2 regions of the Streptomyces sp. NBC_01808 genome follow, and region 2 is predicted to be linked to the other one. Evidence: riboswitches for the same ligand, from Rfam matches in the RefSeq annotation. Region 2 holds a riboswitch; the other holds the start of a gene.
What was found. A riboswitch is a leader RNA that binds a small molecule or an ion and turns the genes downstream of it on or off. The one in region 2 is predicted to bind S-adenosylmethionine.

Region 1 (3,396 bases), 2.8 Mb from region 2:
CGCGCAAGCGGGGTTCAGCAGCCTCCGGCGACCGCCGGAATGATCGAGACCCCGGCCCCCTCGGGAGTGGGAGTCTGCAGGCCATCGGCGAAGCGGACGTCATCATCGTTCACGTAGACGTTCACGAAGCGGCGCAGCTTGCCTTGATCGTCCAGCACCCGGCCGGCGATGCCGCGGTGGTGCTTCTCCAGGTCTTCGATCACCTCGGCCAGCGTCGCGCCCTCGGCGCTCACCTCTGCCCGCCCGTCGGTATACGTACGGAGGATGGTCGGAATTCGGACGTTCACGCTCATGATGCGAGGCCGGCCTCTCGGAAGGAGTCGAGTGTGGGACGAATGATCGCGCTCGGCCCCGTGGTGGGAGCGACCGCGTCGAGGGTCTTCAGACCGTCGCCCGTGTTGATCGCGACGGTGGTCTCGGCCGGGTCGATCCGGCCGTCCGCGACGAGCTTCGCCAGCACGCCGAAGGTCACGCCGCCCGCCGTCTCCGCGAACACGCCCTCGGTACGGGCCAGCAGCTTCACCGCGTCCACGACCTCGGCGTCCGTCACGTCCTCCACCGCGCCGCCGGTGCGGCGGGCGATGTCCAGCACGTACGGGCCGTCGGCCGGGTTGCCGATGGCGAGGGACTTGGCGATCGTGTCGGGCCGCACCGGACGTACCACGTCGTGACCGTCCTTGAAGGCCCGCGAGACCGGGGAGCAGCCGGCCGCCTGGGCGCCGAAGATCTTGTACGGGCGCTCCTCGACCAGCCCCGTCGCGATCAGCTCCTTCAGCCCCTTGTCGATCTTCGTGAGCTGGGAGCCGGAGGCGACGGGGATGACGATGTTGTCCGGGAGCCGCCAGCCGAGCTGCTCGCAGATCTCGTACGCGAGGGTCTTGGAGCCCTCCGCGTAGTACGGGCGCAGATTGACGTTCGTGAAACCCCAGCCCTCGCCGATCGGGTCGCCGATCAGCTCGGAGCAGAAGCGGTTCACGTCGTCGTACGTGCCCTCGATGCCGACGACGTCACCGCCGTAGACCGCGGCCATGACGACCTTCGCGTGCTCCAGGTCGTACGGGATGAACACGCACGAACGCAGTCCCGCCCGCGCCGCGGCCGCGCCGACCGCGCCGGCCAGATTGCCCGTGGAGGAACACGACAGGGTGGTGAAGCCGAAGGCGCGCGCCGCCTCGACGGCGATCGCGACGACGCGGTCCTTGAAGGAGTGCGTCGGGTTGCCCGAGTCGTCCTTGACGTGCAGCGCGCCCGTCACGCCCAGCTCGGCGGCGAGCCGGTCGGCGCGGTGCAGCCGGGTGAACCCCGGGTTCAGGTTCGGCTTGTCCGCCACGTCCGCGGGGACCGGCAGCAGCGGTGCGTACCGCCAGATGCTCCGCGGACCCGCCTCGATACGGGCCCGCAGCCGGGAGGCGGACTCGGCGTCACCGCCGGGGAGCTCGTAGGCCGCCTCCAGCGGCCCGAAACACGACTGGCACGCGAACACCGGACCGAGCGGCACCCGCTCCCCGCACTCCCGGCACGACAGCGCGACGGCGGGGCCCAGATCAGGGGCGCCGTCGACGGCGGTGCGGGTGGGAGCTGTGTCTACAGCCATACTGGCGAGGCCCTCTCTCCTCATCTTCCCCGCGACGCATCTCGCCGCAGGACGGAATTGGCACCATCACCGTCCGGGGCCTCGCAGCGTCGCGAGTACCGGACGGAGGGTTGCCGGGGCTTCAACGGGCCGTTCCCTCTGCCCCTCTGGATGAGCTCTGTATGGCGCGGGTCCGGCGGGGCCGTCCGGCGCTTTTGTCCGGCGCGCGGACCCCGACATAGGGACGTCACGCACGTTGTTCAAGACTGTAACCGACGACCAGGACAGTTGTGAGGGCCGTCCGATACGCGAGACGGCTCTCACACCGGACAGGACACCGGCAAGGGGAGGCCCGCAGGTGCTCGATGACGTGGAGCAGTGGCTGAGGACGCGGTCCTGGTCCGCGGCGGACCGGCCGCCCGCGCGGCTGCTGGCGGCCAAGCGGGCGCTCGGGGCGCGCGGGACCGTGAGCGTGGTGCTGCCCGCGCTCGACGAGGAGGCCACGGTCGGTGCGATCGTCGCGGCGATCCGCGCGGAGCTGATGGCTCCCGGCGACGGCGGGCTGGTGGACGAGCTGGTCGTGATGGACTCCGGCTCCACGGACCGTACGGCGGAGGTCGCCGCCGCGGCCGGCGCGCGGGTCGTGCACCGCGACGAGGTGCTGCCGCGGCTGCCGGCGGTGCCGGGCAAGGGCGAGGTGCTGTGGCGGTCGCTGCTGGTGACGCGCGGCGAGATCGTGTGCTTCGTGGACGCGGACCTGCGGGACTTCGACACGGCGTTCGTGAGCGGGATCGTGGGGCCGCTGCTGACGGAACCTGACGTGGAGTTCGTGAAGGCGGTGTACGACAGGCCGCTGGGCACGGGTGCGACCGGACAGGGCGGGCGGGTGACCGAGCTGGTGGCCCGGCCGCTGCTGAACCTGCACTGGCCGCTGCTGGCCGGCTTCGTCCAGCCGCTGGGCGGCGAGTACGCGGCGCGCCGGTCGCTGCTGGAGCGGCTGCCGTTCCCGGTCGGGTACGGGGTGGAGCTGGGCCTGCTCGTCGACGCGCTGCACACGGTGGGGCTGGGCGCGCTGGCGCAGGTCGACGTCGGCGTCCGCCGGCACCGGCACCAGGACGACCGCGCGCTGGGGCGCATGGCGGCGGCGATCTACCGCACGGCGCAGTTGCGGCTGGCGCGGGGGCACCTGGTGCGGCCGCGGCTGACGCAGTTCGACCGGGGGGCGGACGGGGCGTTCGAGCCGCGGACGTACGGGGTGGACACGGACGAGCGGCCGCCGATGGGGGAGATCCGCGAGTATGTGGAGCGCCGAGCGGCGTAGCCCTCGCCGGGCGGGCGATGGCGGGGTGATCTCCCCGTACCCACCCCTTCCCGCAACTCAGGTCCCCGCCCCGAGACCCCGGGGCTCCGCCCGAGACCTGCCGGGCTCCGCCCGAGCCTCCTAGGGGCCGCACCCCCGAGACCTCCGCGAGTCTCTCTCCCCCGGCCGACTGCGCCCCCGCCCCCTGTCCGGCCTCTCGATCGTCCGGAGCCCCCTGGCCCCACCGGCCCACGTGTCCCCACCGGTATCGGCCACACCGTCCCGGTTGCGTTTCGGCGGGCTCTGCCGCGGCTAGGCTCGGCGCATGGTCGTGTCGCCCGGTGCTCCCCTGCTCGTCGCGTCCAACCGCGGGCCCGTCTCGTACGCCGTCGGCGACGACGGCGCGCTCGTCGCCAAGCGCGGCGGTGGCGGGCTCGTCTCCGGGCTCAGCGCCGTGGGACCCGAGGCCGGGGCGTTGTGGGTGTGTGCCGCGCTCGGTGACGGGGACCGGGAGGCCGTGCGG
Region 2 (3,396 bases):
GCGCTGCTGCGCGCCCGGGAGTTCCTGGCGGACGCGGCCGAACGGACGCTGCGCATGGTGCTGATCGGCAGCGCGCTGGCCGGGCGTCCCGCCGGGACCGGCAATCCGAGGTAGCCGCGGGCTCCCGGCCGGGCTCAGACCACCGCCGGTGCCGCGCCGGAGGCGGGGACGCAGCGGCCGTCCACCGTGCGGTACGACCACCGCGCCCCGTCGCGCACCAGCGACCCCAGCGCCGCCAGGAACCGGTCCACGTGCTCGTCCGGCGTGCCCGCCCCGAAGCTCACCCGCACCGCGTTCAGCGGCCGCTCCCCGTCCCCGGCGCCGCCCCCGCACTCGGCCGACTCCCCCGCCTCGCCGAGCAGCACCCGCACCAGCGGGTGCGCGCAGAACAGCCCGTCCCGCACCCCGATCCCGTGCTCCGCCGACAGCGCCGCCGCCAGATGGGAGCTGCTCCAGCCGTCGACCACGAACGAGATCACCCCGACCCGCGCCGCGTCCGCGCCGAACAGCGACAGCACCCGCACCCCCTGCAGCTCCGCGAGCCCTTCAAGAATCCGCGCCACCAGTGCCCGCTCCCGCGCCACCAGCTCGCCGAACCCGGCCTCCGTCAGCGCCTTGCACGCAGACGCGATCGCGTACGCGCCGATGACGTTCGGCGACCCCGCCTCGTGCCGCGCCGCCGTCGTCTGCCACTCGACGTCCACTCCCCCGTCCGCCGCGCGCAGCACCCGCCGGCTGGCGCCGCCGCCCGCGAGGTACGGCGGCGCCGCCTGGAGCCAGTCCGCCCGCCCCGCGAGGACGCCGGCGCCGAAGGGCGCGTACAGCTTGTGCCCGGAGAAGGCCACCCAGTCCACGCCCAGATCCGCCACGTCCACCGGGTGGTGCGGCGCCAACTGCGCCGCGTCCAGGACCAGCCGCGCCCCGTGCCGGTGCGCCGCCGCGGTCAGCTCCCGTACGGGCCACAGCTCTCCGGTGACGTTCGAGGCGCCCGTCACGCACACCAGCGCCGGACCGTCGCCGACCCGCGCCGCGAGCGCCGAGTCCAGCGCCGCCACGGCCTGCTCGGGGCTGCCGGGCGCGGCGAGCACGGTGACCCGGCCGGCCGCGGACCCGTCGTGCTGCCAGGGCAGCAGGGCGGCGTGGTGCTCGGTCTCGAAGACGTAGACCTCGGTCCCCGGCGGCAGCGCGGTCGCCAGCAGGTTGAGCGAGTCGGTGGTGGAGCGGGTGAAGACGACCTGGTCGTCGGGGCGGCAGCCGAGGAACCCGGCGACCGTCGCGCGGCTGGACTCGAAGAGCTCGGTGGAGAGTTGCGAGAGGTAGCCGGCGCCGCGGTGCACGCTGCCGTAGTACGGCGCGTAGGCGGCGACGTCGTCCCAGACGCGCTGCAGCGCCGGGGCGCTGGCGGCGTAGTCCAGGGCGGCGTACTCGGCGTCGCCGCCGGTGACGAGCGGGGCGCGGACGTCCCGGCCGAGGACGGGCAGACAGGCGGGGGTGAGCGTGGACGCGGACATGCGGAACTCCCGTGAGCAGGCGTCGAGATGTGCGGGGTGACGGGCCCGTACGGCCCGGAAAGGACGCGCGCGACGCTCGGCGGAAACCCTGCGGAAGGACGCGCGCGGCGGCGAGGGGCTAAGAGCCCCTAGCGCATTCGCTTGCTCACGGCGGTACTCCCTCGGCCGACCAGGACCCCTGGATTCGCGAGGGGTCCGCGCTTGCCGCAGACCTCGCTGCCTGCGGCCCGGTCATCACCCGGGGCACCCCGCCACGGACGGAGGGTTGCCGGACAGCGGGCCGGGGCCTTGATCGCTGTCGCTCGTGACCTGGTCAGGAGTATGCGCACCGGAGAGCCGCGGCGCAACCCGGTTGCCCGGACTGTCCGCAACTCTCCGGATATCGGCGGGGGTGGCCCGTACCGGGAAACCCCCGCCTCCGCCTCAGCGGTTGCTGGCCGCGACCCAGCGCTCCAGCGCCCGCAGCGCGGAGCCCGAGTCGATCGACTCCGCGGCCCGTACGATGCCCGCCGCGATCCGGTCCGGCAGCGGGCCGTCCGCGTCGGTGTCCAGGGCCGTGAGCGCCGCCGCCGCGTTCAGCAGCACCGCGTCGCGCACCGGGCCGGTCTCGCCGGCCAGCAGCCGGCGGGCGACATCGGCGTTGTACGAGGCGTCCGCGCCCCGCAGCGCCTCCACCGGCACCAGCTCGATGCCCACGTCGCGCGGGTCGAAGCGCTCCTGCCGCACCGCGCCGCCGCGCACGGTCCACACCTGGGAGGTGGCCGTCGTCGTCAGCTCGTCCAGCCCGTCGTCACCGCGGAAGACGAGCGCCGAGGTGCCGCGCTCGGCCAGCACCCCCGCCATGATCGGTGCCATCCGGGCGTCCGCGACACCGGTGGCCTGCGCGCCGACCCTCGCCGGGTTGGTGAGCGGGCCGAGGAAGTTGAACGGGGTGCTGACCCCCAGCTCCTTGCGGGTCTGCGCGACGTGCCGCATCGCGGGGTGGAACTTGACCGCGAAGCAGAACGTGATGCCCGCCTCCTCCGCGACCTCGGCGACCCGCTCGGGCGCCAGGTCGAGGTTGACCCCCAGCTTCTCCAGCACGTCGGAGGCGCCGGAGGCGGAGGACGCGGCCCGGTTGCCGTGCTTGACGACCTTCGCGCCGGTCCCGGCGACGACGATCGCGGACATGGTGGAGATGTTGACCGTACGGGCCCGGTCGCCGCCGGTGCCGACGACGTCCACGGTCGGGCCGGGGACGGCGATGGTGTTGGCGTGCTCGTACATCGTGCGCACGAGCCCGGAGATCTCCGCGACCGTCTCGCCCTTGGCGCGCAGGGCGACTGCGAAGCCGGCGATCTGCGCGTTGCTCGCGGTACCCGACATGATCTGGTCCATGGCCCAGGCGGTGTCCTCGGCGCTCAGGTCCTGCCCGGCGATCAGCGCGCTGATGACATCCGGCCAGGAACGCGCCGCCGTGCTGTCGCCTCCTGCTGCCGTCTGCACGCTCATGGCACACCGTCCCGGGGGTCGTCTCAGTTGTCGGGCGTCAGCCTATCGACCGCAGAGTACGCCGAAGGGCCCCCGTCCAACTGCTGGACGGAGGCCCCGGCGGTGATCGCCCGGCGGCGGACAGGCCCTAGTGGTGCCCGTGGCCGCTGGTGATCTCCTCGTACTCGCGCCGGGTCGGCTTCGCGATCTGGCCGGCCTCGCCGTAGTAGCCCTGCGACAGCCTGGCCCGCAGCTTCGCCACCGGGCTCTGCTTGCGCACCACGCCGTTGTCGTCGACCGTCGGGCCGAGCTCCAGCGGCGCGTACTGGTCGTGCGCGGTGAGCTTGTGCATCTCGTCCTGCGACAGCGACTCGTGCACCTCGATGAACTCGCCGTGCGGCAGCCGCTTGATGAT

Region 1: another riboswitch for S-adenosylmethionine. It lies ahead of thrC (threonine synthase); the one in region 2 lies ahead of OG946_RS08120 (aminotransferase class V-fold PLP-dependent enzyme).

What each region holds. Positions count from the first base shown of each region.
Region 1 covers NZ_CP109072.1:4,738,941-4,742,336, reverse strand. The annotation lists gene OG946_RS20950 (MoaD/ThiS family protein) at 15-293, opposite strand; gene thrC (threonine synthase) at 290-1,594, opposite strand; SAM riboswitch class I at 1,612-1,751, opposite strand; gene OG946_RS20940 (glucosyl-3-phosphoglycerate synthase) at 1,932-2,894, shown strand; gene OG946_RS20935 (alpha,alpha-trehalose-phosphate synthase (UDP-forming)) at 3,199-3,396, shown strand, end outside.
Region 2 covers NZ_CP109072.1:1,915,951-1,919,346, forward strand. The annotation lists partial or broken gene OG946_RS08115 (glycerate kinase family protein) at 1-192, shown strand, start outside; gene OG946_RS08120 (aminotransferase class V-fold PLP-dependent enzyme) at 135-1,511, opposite strand; SAM riboswitch class IV at 1,704-1,821, opposite strand; gene trpD (anthranilate phosphoribosyltransferase) at 1,935-3,002, opposite strand; gene qcrB (cytochrome bc1 complex cytochrome b subunit) at 3,130-3,396, opposite strand, start outside.